Regions from separate parts of the Rhizobium sp. CRRU65 genome, predicted to be linked through region 1. Evidence: predicted binding sites of a transcription regulator. Region 1 holds the regulator's gene; each other region holds the start of a gene.
The links. The regulator PhoB, encoded in region 1, activates phosphate uptake and scavenging genes when phosphate is short. The targets are predictions, from matches to a motif close to TGTCATNNANCTGTCAT.
Positions count from the first base shown of each region.

Region 2: the regulator PhoB is predicted to act here: its motif matches at 1,536-1,552, upstream of ACM5SV_RS10295 (alpha-D-ribose 1-methylphosphonate 5-triphosphate diphosphatase).
Region 3: the regulator PhoB is predicted to act here: its motif matches at 2,007-2,023, upstream of ppk2 (polyphosphate kinase 2).
Region 4: the regulator PhoB is predicted to act here: its motif matches at 1,736-1,752, upstream of ACM5SV_RS17480 (DUF1045 domain-containing protein).

Region 1 is NZ_JBLYZH010000031.1:19,043-22,530, reverse strand. It holds gene ACM5SV_RS35810 (aspartate aminotransferase family protein) at 1-69, opposite strand, end outside; gene ACM5SV_RS35805 (GcrA family cell cycle regulator) at 490-1,023, shown strand; gene phoB (phosphate regulon transcriptional regulator PhoB) at 1,266-1,949, opposite strand; gene phoU (phosphate signaling complex protein PhoU) at 2,084-2,797, opposite strand; gene pstB (phosphate ABC transporter ATP-binding protein PstB) at 2,842-3,488, opposite strand, start outside.
Region 2 is NZ_JBLYZH010000004.1:260,664-264,151, forward strand. It holds gene ACM5SV_RS10285 (molybdopterin-containing oxidoreductase family protein) at 1-875, shown strand, start outside; gene ACM5SV_RS10290 (NUDIX domain-containing protein) at 872-1,465, shown strand; gene ACM5SV_RS10295 (alpha-D-ribose 1-methylphosphonate 5-triphosphate diphosphatase) at 1,610-2,779, shown strand; gene purN (phosphoribosylglycinamide formyltransferase) at 2,776-3,447, opposite strand; gene purM (phosphoribosylformylglycinamidine cyclo-ligase) at 3,444-3,488, opposite strand, start outside.
Region 3 is NZ_JBLYZH010000028.1:22,412-25,899, reverse strand. It holds gene ACM5SV_RS35040 (alpha/beta hydrolase family protein) at 1-923, opposite strand, end outside; gene ppk2 (polyphosphate kinase 2) at 1,070-1,984, opposite strand; gene ACM5SV_RS35030 (helix-turn-helix domain-containing protein) at 2,095-2,946, opposite strand; gene ACM5SV_RS35025 (nuclear transport factor 2 family protein) at 3,019-3,408, opposite strand.
Region 4 is NZ_JBLYZH010000007.1:309,078-312,565, forward strand. It holds gene phnE (phosphonate ABC transporter, permease protein PhnE) at 1-352, shown strand, start outside; gene phnE (phosphonate ABC transporter, permease protein PhnE) at 360-1,703, shown strand; gene ACM5SV_RS17480 (DUF1045 domain-containing protein) at 1,844-2,539, shown strand; gene ACM5SV_RS17485 (alpha-D-ribose 1-methylphosphonate 5-triphosphate diphosphatase) at 2,553-3,488, shown strand, end outside.

The sequences.
Region 1 (3,488 bases):
GCCCTCGCCTCGCTCGAACCGCAGCGGGGCACGAGAATAGGTGTCATAAAGCGGCGCGGCTTCAGCCATGGCGCGATCTCCATCAAAGTTGCCGGGCAATGACTCCGGCTAAGGAAACCAGGCCCGAAAAATCAAAAATGCCGCCTTGCGGCGGCGAGTGGCACTATTTCCTTTTCGCGCTGCAATGTCAACAAAACGGCGCCCTTAGCGTATGCAGCACAGGTGTACAGCGGCATTTTCAGTCTTCAACAGGCATTATTGCAGAAATGCCACGCAGGGACAGCAAGTTGGGGAAAACTACGAATTCGATTCATCCGGATTCATGCGACTCTTGTCACGGAGTCAGGCTCACACTAGGTTAAAGATCAATTACTAGACTGCATGCGGCGGAACTAGTCACCAAAATTGATCAAGCGTTTCTTGTTTCGGAGCTCCCGGGACAACGGTGAGGGATTCTGCCATCACCAACGCAAAAGGTGGAGACAGGGCATGAACTGGACAGACGAGCGGGTCGAGAAACTCAAGAAGCTTTGGGCCGAAGGACTGAGCGCGAGCCAGATCGCGGCACAACTTGGCGGTGTCAGCCGAAACGCGGTCATCGGTAAAGTGCACCGGCTGTGCCTTCCCGGCCGTGCCAAGGCCGGCGGCACCAACACCGCGGCGCGAACGCCGAAGCGCAATACATCGGCGCCGCGCGCGCCGAACTTCGCCTCTCGCATCACCACCCGCACCGTCACCCGCCAGCAGGGCGCGACGATGCTGAAGGAAGAGATCGAGATCGAAACGATCGAGGAAATGGAATACGTGCCGAGAGGCAATGTGGTGGTGCCGATTTCCCGCCGCCTCGGCCTGACGGAACTGACCGAACGCACCTGCAAGTGGCCGGTCGGCGATCCGCTGAAGGATGACTTCCATTTCTGCGGCTGCGAGTCCCCCGACAATTCGCCCTATTGCGGTTATCACCAGAAGCTTGCCTACCAGCCGGTGAATGAACGCCGCCGGGCAGCGGCGCGGGCCAGCTGAACGGGCTGACCATCGTTAGAATGCAGAAAACGGGCCGAGTGGCCCGTTTTTTTATGCGCGGATGGAAGCTCAGGTTTCCCTCCGTCATGCTCGGCCTTGTGCCGAGCATCTGATCACCTCAACTACTTGAGGGAAAAAACTTTATTTTCAAATACTTCATTTGGCGTGCGCAGATCCTCGGCACAAGGCCGAGGATGACGTCGCGGGTTTTGCCAGGGCTCAGCAGGCTCAGATGAAAGCCCTCAGGCTTCCATCGAATAACCGGCGCCGCGGACGGTGCGGATGACGTCCTGCATGTTGGAGAAATTCAGCGCCTTGCGCAGGCGGCCGACATGGACGTCGACGGTGCGCTCGTCGACATAGATATCGTGGCCCCAGACACCATCCAACAGCTGTGAGCGGGAGAAGACCCGGCCCGGCGACGACATCAGGAATTCCAGCAGGCGGAATTCGGTGGGGCCGAGGCGGACTTCGCGGGTCTTGCGATGGACGCGATGGGTCTCACGGTCGAGCTCGATGTCACCGCATTTCAGCACCGTCGACAGCACCTCGGGACGGGCGCGACGCAGCATCGCCTTGACGCGGGCAACGAGTTCGGGGGTCGAAAAGGGCTTGACGACATAATCGTCGGCGCCCGTCGACAATCCGCGGACACGCTCGCTCTCTTCGCCGCGCGCCGTCAGCATGATGATCGGCAGACGCTCGGTCTCCGGCCGCATGCGCAGGCGCCGGCAGAGCTCGATGCCGGAGACGCCGGGCAGCATCCAATCAAGGATGAGAAGATCGGGCGTGCGCTCCTGAAGCCGCATTTCGGCTTCGTCGCCACGAAGGATGGTATCGACCTCGAAGCCTTCCGCTTCGAGATTGTAGCGAAGAAGCACGCTGAGGGCTTCCTCGTCTTCAACAACTGCAACTCTCGGGATCATGCGTGTCGGTCTCCTCGCGCATGATCCTTAAACCAGGGTGATTTAAGCAATGCATCCTGCGCAAATTTAAAAATTGGCTGCGACCTCTTTGCGCGCCCGGACGGGCGCGCACGCAAGCGGCGGGGTGTGGGCAGTTATTCGGTGACCGCGCCGACGGTGTTGGCGCTGTCGTCCTTCGGCCGATCGCCTTCCGGCTGCGCGCCTGTCGTCATGTAATAGATCGTCTCGGCGATGTTGGTGGCGTGGTCGCCGATGCGCTCGATGTTCTTGGCGCAGAAGAGAAGATGCGTGCAGCTGGTGATGTTGCGCGGATCTTCCATCATGTAGGTCAGGAGCTCGCGGAACAGCGAGGTGTACATCGCGTCGATCTCGTTGTCGCGTTCGCGGATCGCATTCGCCTTGTCGGCGGAACGATTGGTGTAGACGTCGAGCACTTCCTTGAGCTGGACGAGCGCCAGCTCGGACAGATGCTCGAGGCCGCGGGCGAGCTTGCGGGGAACGCCGGTGCTTTGGACGGCGATGACGCGCTTGGCAGTGTTCTTGCCGAGGTCGCCGACGCGTTCGAGATCGGCGGCGATGCGGATCGAACCCATGATTTCGCGCAGGTCCGCGGCCATCGGCTGGCGGCGGGCGATGGTGACGATCGCCTTGTCGCCGATTTCGCGTTCGGCGTGATCGAGGATCACATCGTCGGAGATGACCTTCTGCGCCAGCGCGGTATCGCCGTTGACGAGCGCCCGTACGGCTTCGGCGACCATCTGCTCGGCCAGGCCGCCCATTTCGGAAATCCGCCTGGACAGGAACTTCAGATCATCATCATAGGCAGAATAAATATGTGTCGATGCCATGGGGCTTTATCCTCGAATAACGGAAAGGCTTGGTGACGCCAAAATCAGCCGAAGCGACCCATGATATAGTCCTGGGTGCGCGGATCGTCGGGATTGGTGAACATCTTGTCGGTGTCGTTCTCCTCGACGAGATTGCCGAGGTGGAACATGGCGGTGCGCTGCGAAACACGCGCGGCCTGCTGCATGGAATGGGTGACGATGACGATCGTGTAGTTCTCGCGCAGCTCGTGGATCAGCTCCTCGACCTTGGCGGTGGCGATCGGGTCGAGCGCCGAGCAGGGCTCGTCCATCAGGATGACTTCCGGGCTGACGGCGACGGCACGGGCAATGCAGAGGCGCTGCTGCTGACCGCCCGACAGGCCGGTGCCGGATTCGTGCACGCGGTCCTTGACCTCGTTCCAGAGACCGGCGCGCTGCAGGCTGGTCTCGACGATCTGGTCGAGATCGGCCTTCGACTTGGCAAGGCCATGGATGCGCGGGCCATAGGAGACGTTTTCATAGATCGTCTTCGGGAACGGGTTCGGCTTCTGGAAGACCATGCCGACGCGGGCACGAAGTTCGACGACGTCGATATCGGGATCATAGATATCGTCGGTATCCAGCGTGATCTTGCCGGTGACGCGGCAGCCGTCGATCGTGTCGTTCATGCGGTTGAGGCTACGCAGGAAGGTCGACTTGCCGCAGCCGGACG
Region 2 (3,488 bases), on a different contig from region 1:
TCGTTGCCGTCCACGAGCAGTTCCTGACCGAAACGGCCGAGATCGCCAATATCGTCATTCCGGCAACGATGTTCGTCGAACATGACGACATCTACCGGGCCGGCGGCCAGAACCATATCCTGCTGGGGCCGAAGCTGGTCGAGCCACCGCCCACCGTGCGCACCAATCTCTTCGTCATCGAGGAACTGGCCAAACGCCTCGGCGTCGCCGATCGCCCAGGCTTCGGCTTTACCGCCCGCGAGATGGTCGACCGCATCCTCGAATCGAGCGGCCTGCCGGATTACGATCATTTCCTCGAACACAAATGGTTCGATCGCCAGCCCGCTTTCGAGGAAGCGCATTATCTGAACGGCTTTGCCCATCCGGACGGCAAGTTCCACTTTCGCCCGGACTGGATCAATCAGCCGGCGCCGAACAAACCGCCGGCGGCAATCGGCGCGCTCGGTCCGCACGCAGCGCTTCCAGACTTCCCCGATCAGGTCGATGTCATCGAAGTCGCCGATCCCGAGCATCCCTTCCGCCTCGCCACGTCGCCGGCGCGCAACTTCCTGAATTCGAGCTTTTCGGAAACCAAGACCTCCCGGCAGAAAGAAGGCCGCCCTGAAGTGATGATCAATCCGGCCGACGCCGAAGCCAACGGCATCACCCATGGCGATCTCGTCCGCATCGGTAACAGCCGCGGCGATCTGCGCATCCACGCCCGCATCACCACTGAAGTGAAATCAGGCGTGCTGATTGCCGAGGGCCTTTGGCCGAACAAGGCGCATGTCGACGGCGAGGGCATCAACGTCTTGACCGGCGCCGACCCCGTCGCGCCTTATGGCGGTGCGGCCGTGCACGACAACAAGGTCTGGCTTCGCAGGGACGCAGCATGATGCAGCCGAAATCCCGGGTGAAAATCGCCGGCGAGGAAACCCTGTCGAATGGGTGGACGCGGCTGAGCAGCTATCTGCTCGACTATATCGACCGCAAGGGCGCAACCCATCGGTTGAAGCGGGAAGTCTACCACCGCACGCCCGCCGCCTGCATTCTGCTTTATGATCCCAGGCGCGACCTCGTCGTTCTCGTCCGCCAATTCCGCCTCGCCGTTCATCTCAACGGCGATCCCAGCTGGATAATCGAGGTGCCGGCAGGCCTTCTCGACGATGACCATCCCGAAACGGCGATCCGTCGCGAGGCGATGGAGGAGACCGGCTATCGCCTGCGCGAGGCGCGCTTCCTGTTCAAATCCTACACCTCACCGGGTGCCGTCACCGAAGTGGTCCACTTCTTCGCAGCCCTCGTCGACATCGCCGACCGCGTGGCCGAAGGCGGCGGCCTGGACGAGGAGCACGAGGATATCGAAGTCCTCGAGATTCCGCTCGACGAGGCGGCGACGATGATCGAAACCGGCGAGATCTTCGACGTCAAGACGATCGTGCTTCTGCAATGGGCCTTGTTGAACAGGGCAAAGCTGACAGCGTGAATCTGCGGAGCGAGCGCATCGGGTCATTTCCAAAGCGCAAGTTTCCGCTTTAAGATGATACGGCGCGAAATTTCATACGACTGTCACGTAGCAGTTCTATGCGCTGCGGTTTGTCAATCATCGGATGCGGTCAGGAGAAAGCCCATGTGGCTCAGCAATTTCACCCTCGTTCTCCCAAACGAGGTGGTGAGTGAAGGTTCCGTGCGTGTTGAGGGTGGCGTCATCGCCGAGATCCGGCCGGAGCCGGTCGCCGGTGCTGCCATCGATGGCGGCAGGCGGCTGCTGATGCCGGGATTCGTCGATCTCCACGGCGACATGATCGAGCGCGAGATCGCCCCGCGGCCGAACGCGACGATGCCGATCGATTTCGGCATCCACGAACTCGACAAGAAGCTTGCCGCCGCCGGTGTCACCACGGCGTTTGCCGCCGTCTCTTTTGCGACCGAAAGCGTCTACGGCCACGTCCGCTCGCTGGAGACGACATCGGCGGTGATCGAAGGCATCAACCGCCTGCGTGATGATCTGCTGATCGACCACCGCGTCCACGCCCGTTACGAGATCACCAATGTCGGCGCAGCGCCTGCACTCGAACGCCTGCTGAATGCCGATCAGATCGACATGGTCTCGCTTACCGACCATACGCCGGGTCAGGGCCAGTACAACAACCTGCAAAGCTACATCCTTAGCATCTCCGAGCGCCGCGCCATCTCCGAGGAAATGGCGGCGGAGATCGTCGCCAAGCGCATTGCCATGCGCAACAATGCTGACATCGAGGCCAAGCTGAAGGAGATCGTCGCGCTGTCGCTGAAGCACAAGCTGTCGCTTGCCTCGCATGACGATGACAGCGTCGAAAAAGTCGCCGAGATGCACGATCTTGGCGTCACAATCAGCGAGTTTCCGGTCACCGCGCCTGCGGCCGAAGAGGCGCGCCGCCGCGGCCTCTGGACGCTGATGGGCGCGCCGAACGCGCTACGCGGCCAGTCGATGTCGGGCAATCTCAGCGCGCTCGATGCCGCAAGGGCCGGCCTGCTGAGCGTCATCGCCGCCGATTATCATCCAGCTGCCTTCGTGCCTGGCATTTTCAAGCTTGCCGACATGGTGGACGGCGGCCTGCCGGCAGCCGTTGCCATGGCGACCGGCAATGCGGCCCGTTCCGCCGGCCTGTCGGATCGCGGCGAGATCGCCATCGGCCAGCGCGCCGATCTGGTCGTGGTCGAGCCGGGTGATATCAATCGCATCCGCGCCACCTTCCGCGCCGGCCGCTTCGTCTACAGCGACGGCACGCTGCATCCGTTAAGGGCGCTGGCGGCTTAAGCGCGGTCGCCGATCAGCGAAATAAGCTGGGTCTTGGGTGCGGCGGTCGAAGCCTCCGCGCCGACGGCCTTGCCGCCTTCCATCGTCACACGGCCTTCGGCAAAGAGCCGCAGCGCTTGCGGGTAAATCTGGTGTTCGATGGTGAGCACACGCGCGGCAAGGCTTTCGGCCGTGTCACCGGAAAAAACAGGTACGGCCGCCTGGCCGATCACCGGCCCCTCATCCATGCCTTCGGTGACGAAATGCACCGTGCAGCCGGCGATCCGCATGCCGGCGTCGATCGCCCGCTGATGCGTATGCAGGCCCGGAAATAAGGGCAGCAGGGAAGGGTGGATGTTGAGCATCCGGCCTTCATAACGCTGGATGAACGTCGCCGTCAGCAGCCGCATATAGCCTGCCAGGCAAAGAATATCGGGTTTAAGCTCGTCGAGCGCCGAAAAGATCGCCGCCTCATGCGCGTCCTTGCTGGCGTAGTCCTTGCGGGGAAAAGCGAATGTGGCAATGCCTTCGGCGGCGGCCTTGGCAAGCCCGCCGGCATCCGCCTTGTCGGAAATCACCCCGACGATCTCGGCCGGATAGTCGGCTGCCTTTGCCGCCGCAACCAGCGCCATCATGTTGGAGCCGCTGCCTGATATGAAGACGACGGCGCGTTTGCGCGGCGAACTCATATGGCAAGCGTGCCCTTGTAGACCGTGCCGGCAGCGCCTTC
Region 3 (3,488 bases), on a different contig from region 1:
CGTTCATCATAGGAGATCGCGACCGTGAGCAGCGCACCAGCCTTGGAAGAACCTGAGATTTCGACGTCGGCATGCCCGTTGCGATCCAGAACCAGCTCAGTGAAGATCGTTCCTCTTTCCGAAAGGGCGATATATCGTGGATAGCCGTCGCGAATGACGGCGACGTCAGCCGGTTCGGTGGGCGTGAAGCGCAGCGCGTCTGAAACATCGACATCGCCGTCCTCGACCAGCACGGTTTCTCTACCGGTAACCGGGTCCAGCGAAACTAACGCGATCTTGTCCCGCTGACGGTTGGAAAGCGCCTCGAAGGCATTGCCTGACCTGTCCGTACGCCAGATGACCAGCGTGTCATCCGGCTCGAGTGCCGCCATCTCTCGCCACGGCGTGTCGGCGTTAATTCGGTGAAGGTATCGCCTCATTCCCGAGGCAGTCAGCTCGACGCGAATGCATGGAACCTGCGCCTCATTCAACAACCAGCTTTCGGTCGAGCCGTTGTTTTGTTCCAAGAGCCGCTTGTCGCGTCCATCCGCACTGGTTGCATAGAGATCGGCGACAGCGGGGCTGCGATCGTAGGAAACCAGGAATTGGTTGTCTGCGGCGTGTCGAGGGTCGACGATCACCTGCCACGTTTGGAAATCTCGTGGAGTAACGTCGGTGCGTGCCCCGGGTCGCCTGGGATCTACTTCCCACAGACGGTCTTTCTCGGTGAGAACCAAAAGGTCAGCGTATTGCCGCCAGCCAAAGTGGGAAAGGGCACCTTTGAACGTGGCGATGATGTTGAGTTCTCCGCCGGAAAATTCTCCGACGAAGACGGCGCGAGCGCCGCGTTTGGAGCCCCACCATGCGATGAGGGCGCCGTCGAAACTTAGTTCGTATCCCCACGTGGCACGTCTATCGGCGTAAAATCGGCTACTGGAAAGCAAGCATTTCCCTCACTCGTCCACTCTGAGGCACGGTCGACGGAACCTCACTCTTGAAGCGGAACCTAGTGTCGGGCGGGGAATGGTCCAGAGGCAGCACGCCGCGAGAGCCGCCCCCTGAAGATCAGGGCGCGGCGAATGCCATGCTTTCAATAGCGCTCCGGCACGAGCATTTCAGGCGGAACCGGCGCCCTGTTGTAATCGGCGTGACGGATGCGGTCCGGCAACTGGATCTCGGGTTTTGGAACATCCTCGTAAGGGATCTGCTCGAGAAGATGGGCGATGCAATTCAAACGCGCCCGTTTCTTGTCTACCGCCTGCACCACCCACCAAGGTGCATCCTCCGTGTGTGTCCGCGCCAGCATCTCTTCCTTGGCTTTGGTGTATTCCTCCCAATGGACCCGGCTTTCCATATCCATCGGTGAGAGCTTCCATTGCTTCAGCGGATCGTGGATACGCATCTTGAAGCGAAATTCCTGCTCCTCGTCGGTGATCGAAAACCAGTATTTGATCAACACGATACCAGAACGGACCAGCATCCGCTCGAATTCAGGCACCGAGCGGAAGAACTCCTCGAGTTCTTCGTCGGTGCAGAAACCCATCACGCGCTCGACACCGGCGCGATTGTACCAGCTTCGGTCGAAGAGGACCATTTCGCCAGCGGTCGGAAGATGCGGGACATAACGCTGAAAATACCATTGATGGCGTTCCCGCTCTGTAGGAGCGGGCAGCGCGACCGTCCGGCAGACGCGCGGATTGAGCCGCTGGGTCACGCGCTTTATCGCGCCTCCCTTTCCGGCCGAATCCCGGCCTTCGAAAAGCACAACCACCTTCAGCTTCTTGTGCTGAACCCAATCCTGCAGCCGCACCAGTTCGTGCTGCAGACGGAAAAGTTCCCGGAAGTAGATCTTTCGCTCGAGCGTCTGCTCTGCCGGTTCCGACATTCCTTCGGCGACCAGATCGTCGAGCCGGTCTTCCTCCATCTGCATTTCCAGCTCTTCATCGAAGCTGTCGGCGATTTCGGCCTTTATACGGCTGAGTTGGTCCTGAGGTGTTTGAGACATGGGCTTTCCCTTCCTGCTTTTTTTGACAGGAGCATGTCACTGCGAAGTTTGTGTGACGGTTCAGGTACGGAAAGCTGGATGTCCTACGCCACGGCCTTGACGGCGATGTCTCACTTCCCGGTCTGGCGCCAACGCGCGGCAGCCTGCTTCATCAGCTTGGCGTATTCCACCTCCGTGGCATCATCCAACGGGAACATGCACTCGATCCTCAATTCCTGGGTCGTTATCGTCTGCGCAGTGCCGACCGTGGTCACCAGCGAGAAGAAGCTCAGAACCTGCCCGTCCTTGACGAAGGACAAGGGGATGACGGGTGTGCTGTCCGCTGTCGTCGAGACCTTCCAGGCACTGTTCACATCCGGATAGGCGAGGAGCGCATCGATCAGCGCCTTCGTGTGCATGTCAATGACGCGGCCCACGGACTCTCTGAATACCCGCGCCATCAGACTTTTTGCAGTTTCCTCCCAGTTTGGGATGAAGGGCCGCAAACCGGCCGGATCGAACATCAGATGCAGCAGATTGCGCGGTTTTTCCCGTGCCGCCATGTCAATGAAGTTATTGAAGAAGCCCTGCGTCGCGTCGTTCGTCATGACGACGTTCCAATACCGATCCATGACAACTGCCGGAAACGGCTCGTGCTGAACAAGCATGCGCCTTAACGCGTCCGTGACGCCTTTCATTTCAACATCGTCGATACCGCCTTCGGCGTAAATCGGGGCGTAACCGGCGGCGAGCAATAACGTATTGCGCTCTCGCAACGGCACATCAAGGGCGTCGGCGAGATGCAGCAGATTGTGGCGGCCGGGCGTGCTTCGGCCACTTTCGATGAAGCTGATCTGACGCTGCGATATGCCGGTGTCGAGTGAGAGATCCAGTTGGCTCTTGCCGCGCGTGTCGCGCCAGGCGCGCAACTGGATGCCAAGCTCGTTCGATACTGCGCTTGAATGACTGTGCGTCGAGCTCATCTTATAGCGATCTCCGTCTGTGCGGCTAATGGCCGGCGGGGGCAATAACGCTCCCGCCAGCTGCGATATCGATCAGAAAGCAACCGGGCCAACCGATCCGTACCAGCGGCCAACTTTGGTCGGCTCTCGTTCATCCATATAGAAGAAGTGTGTCATCACCGGTTTGACAACCGGTTGAGCCTCGTCGTCGGGCGTCATTGTGACAGTCCCGCGAAAGATTTTCAGCGAGCCGCCGTCCCAATATTCCGCGACGTCGTGAAGCGCTGAGAAACCCGTGTCGATGAAGGCGCGCAGGTTCTCACGAATGGAGTCTCGCCCCTTCCAGTCGGCGACGCCTAGATTGCAGGTCGCATCCTGTGCCAGGCAGTCAAAGCCTCCGCCAAAGGTCTTGTCATCGATCTCCTTCCAGAAGGCCAACAGCCATTCAGGGGGTTCTCGTTTGGTAAAATTCATGGTCGTCATCGTCGTTCTCCTCGGCCGCTTTGTACGGGTGACGGCAGTTGAGCCATCGACATCGGTTGTCGGCCGCTTCTGTTGACAGG
Region 4 (3,488 bases), on a different contig from region 1:
CTTCTACGAAGTGGCCGAGAATATCGACATGAAGCCGCATGAGGGCATGAAGGCCGTCGGCGCCAACTGGTGGGAGCGTATCCGCTTTGCCGCCCTGCCGCAGGTGTTGCCGAATTTCACCTCCTATGCGCTGCTGCGCCTTGAGATCAACGTGCGCGCCTCGACCATCATCGGCGCCGTCGGCGGCGGCGGCATCGGCGAGGAGCTGAAGCTTTCGATTTCGCGCGGCTTCGGCGCCAAGACGGTGGCGCTCGTTCTCCTGCTGTTCGTGACGATCGTCGCCGTCGACCAGTTCTCCGCATGGCTGCGCCGCCGCCTTGTCGGCGAGCACGCCTTCCTCCTGCAACATTGAGGCCGCCATGACGGTGATCGACGCAAACCGCATGCAAGAGATAGAAACGCGCTATCCGGAATATTTCCACCGGTCGTTCCGCCAGCGTTTCGGCGGGCTGATGATCCTCATCGCGACGTTGCTCTACAGCCTTTATGCCTTCTGGTTCTTCGACCTGCCCAAACTTTTCGCCGAAGCCCATTGGGAGCGCGTCGGCATCTATCTCAGCCAATGGGTGAGCTACGACGTTCAGCCGGAATTCCGCATCGAGGGTGACGGCTCGATCGACATCCGTTATCCGCGCTTCTCGCCGCTCGGCGACAATCCGCATCCGGATTGGCTGGTCAACAACCCCGACGGCAGCATCACCGTTTCGATCAGCGGCACCAGCCGCAGCGTCACCGTCTCGAAGAGCGAGACGATCGTGACCGCGCATGGCGTCAGCGTCCCGGTGGACGTTTTGAGCGGTGCGCCCAAAGTCGTCGGACCGGTGCCCGGCTGGATGACTGTTTATGACGACAACGTGCTGGCCGATCTCGGCTTTGCCGGCAATGTCAGCATATCCGTCGACCGGGTGAAGATCCGCAAGCGTTTCATCGGCTGGGCGAATTTCATCTTCGACACGCACTCATCCTTCTTCGACAAGCCGGTCGGCGAGGTCGTCAGCCTCATCGTCTCCGGTCCGCGCATCAAGCCCGACCAATCCAACCTGTCGCTCGCCTTCGACGATATTTGGAACAACAGCGAATGGCAGCACGGCGACGTCTGGACCAAGCTTTTCCAGACGATCGTCATGGCATTCCTCGGAACGCTGCTCGGCTCGCTTACCGCCTTCCCGCTCGCCTTCCTGGCAGCGCGCAACATCACGCCGAACCGCCTGTTGAACCAGATCCTGAAGCGCTTCTTCGATTTCCTGCGCTCGGTCGACATGCTGATCTGGGCGCTGTTCCTGACGCGCGCCTTCGGGCCCGGCCCGCTTGCCGGCAGCGGTGCGATCTTCCTCACCGAGACCGGCACGCTCGGCAAGCTCTATTCCGAAGGCCTCGAGAATATCGACAACAAGCCGCGGGAAGGCATCAAATCAACAGGCGCTCAGACCGTGCTCGTGCATCGTTATGGCATTATGCCGCAGATCGTTCCCGTCTTCGTCAGCCAGACGCTCTACCAATGGGAATCGAACGTGCGCGGCGCGACTATTATCGGCGCTGTCGGCGCCGGCGGCATCGGCCTCAAACTGTGGGAGGCCATGCGCACCAATGCCAATTGGGAAAACGTCGCCTACATGGTCATTCTGATCCTGATCGTCGTCTTCATTTTCGACACCGCCTCGAACGCGTTGCGCCACCGGCTGATGGGCACGAAAGCCCACTGATCCATCCGTCAAAGCAGTGTCGGCGTTGCCGCCATCATCATTCTGTCACGGAAATCTTTTAGCCGGGAGCCTGCTTGCGGTTCGCCGCCAAATCACTGCACAGTGCCCTCCCCATTTGGACGATCTCCAGGATAAAAGCCTTGCGCTACGCTCTCTATTTCTCGCCGCCGAAGGATGATCCCCTGACCGGCGCGGCCTCGCTCTGGCTCGGCCGCAATGCTTTCACCGGCGAGACCTATCCGGCACCGGAATATGCGCAACTGGCTGCGGCAGAACAGTTCGAGCTGACCGCCGACCCGCGCCGTTACGGCTTTCACGCCACGATCAAGGCGCCCTTTTTTCTCGCCTCCTCGGTCACCGAGAAGGATCTCCTGACCGTCGCCGAGGATTTTGCCCAGTGCACGCAAGCCTTCGAGATTCCTGAGCTCGTGCTCGGCCAGCTCGGCCGTTTTTTTGCCCTCGTTCCCGGTTCTCTTCATCAACCTCTTCAGGATTTCGCCGCGAAGGTGGTAAGGTCCTTCGAACCGTTCCGCGCAGCGCTTTCCGAGGCCGATATGGCGCGGCGCAATCCGGAGAAGCTCAGCGACAGCCAGCGCGCCCATCTGCAGCGCTGGGGTTATCCTTACGTCATGGAGGATTTCGGCTTTCACATGACGCTGAGCGGCCAGGTGCCCGAGACACGCGCCGCGGTGATGAAAGCGATCCTGACCGAGCGTTTTGCCGACTTCACCGGCCGGCCGCTTTCGATTTCCGGCCTTGCCGTCTTCATCGAGGAGACGCGCGGCGCCCCATTCAAAGTTCGTTCCTGGCTGCCGCTTGCCGGCGCCAAAAGCTGAAAGACCTGACGACATGAGCAAAGAGACCGTGTTTTCCAACGCCCGCATCGTTCTCGAGGACGACATCCTCTCGGGCTCGATCCTCATCCGCGACGGGAAGATCGCCGACATCTCCGGGGGTAACTCGGTAGCCGGCGAAGATTTCGAAGGCGACTACGTCATTCCCGGCCTCGTTGAGCTGCACACCGATCATCTCGAAGGCCATTATCAGCCGCGCCCCGGCATTCGCTGGAACAAGACCGCCGCCATCCAGGCGCATGACGCCCAGATCGTCACCTCAGGCATTACCACGGTGTTCGACTGCCTGCGCATGGGGGCGGACGAGGACGGCGGCTTCGAACATGGCGAGATGCGCGAGATGGCCGATGCCATCCAGTCGGCAGAGACGGAAGGCAGGCTGCGTGCCGAGCACCTCATCCATTTGCGCTGCGAGGTCTCGGCCGACAATGTGCTCGAACATTTCGCCGACTTCGAAAACGACCGGCATGTGAGGCTCGTCTCGCTGATGGATCATGCGCCCGGCCAGCGTCAGTTCCAGACGATGGATCAATATATCTTCTACTACCAGAAGAAGCGGGGCCTCAGCGACGAGGCCTTCGGCCGTTTCGTCGCCAAGCGCCAGGCAGAATCGGCGCGCAATTCGACGCCGCACCGCAACGCCATCGCCAAGGTCTGCGCCGAGCGCGGCATCACCGTGGCAAGCCATGACGATGCGACGCTCTCGCATGTCGACGAGGCGATCGACAACGGCGTGCGCCTGGCCGAATTCCCGACCAGCTTCGACGCCGCCCGGGCTTCGCACGGACATGGCATGAGCGTGCTGATGGGCGCGCCGAACATCGTGCGCGGCAAGTCGCATTCCGGCAATATCGCCGCCCGCGACCTTGCCGAAATGGGCGTGCTCGACGTGCTTTCCTCCGACTACGTGCCGCTCAGCCTGCTGCATGCG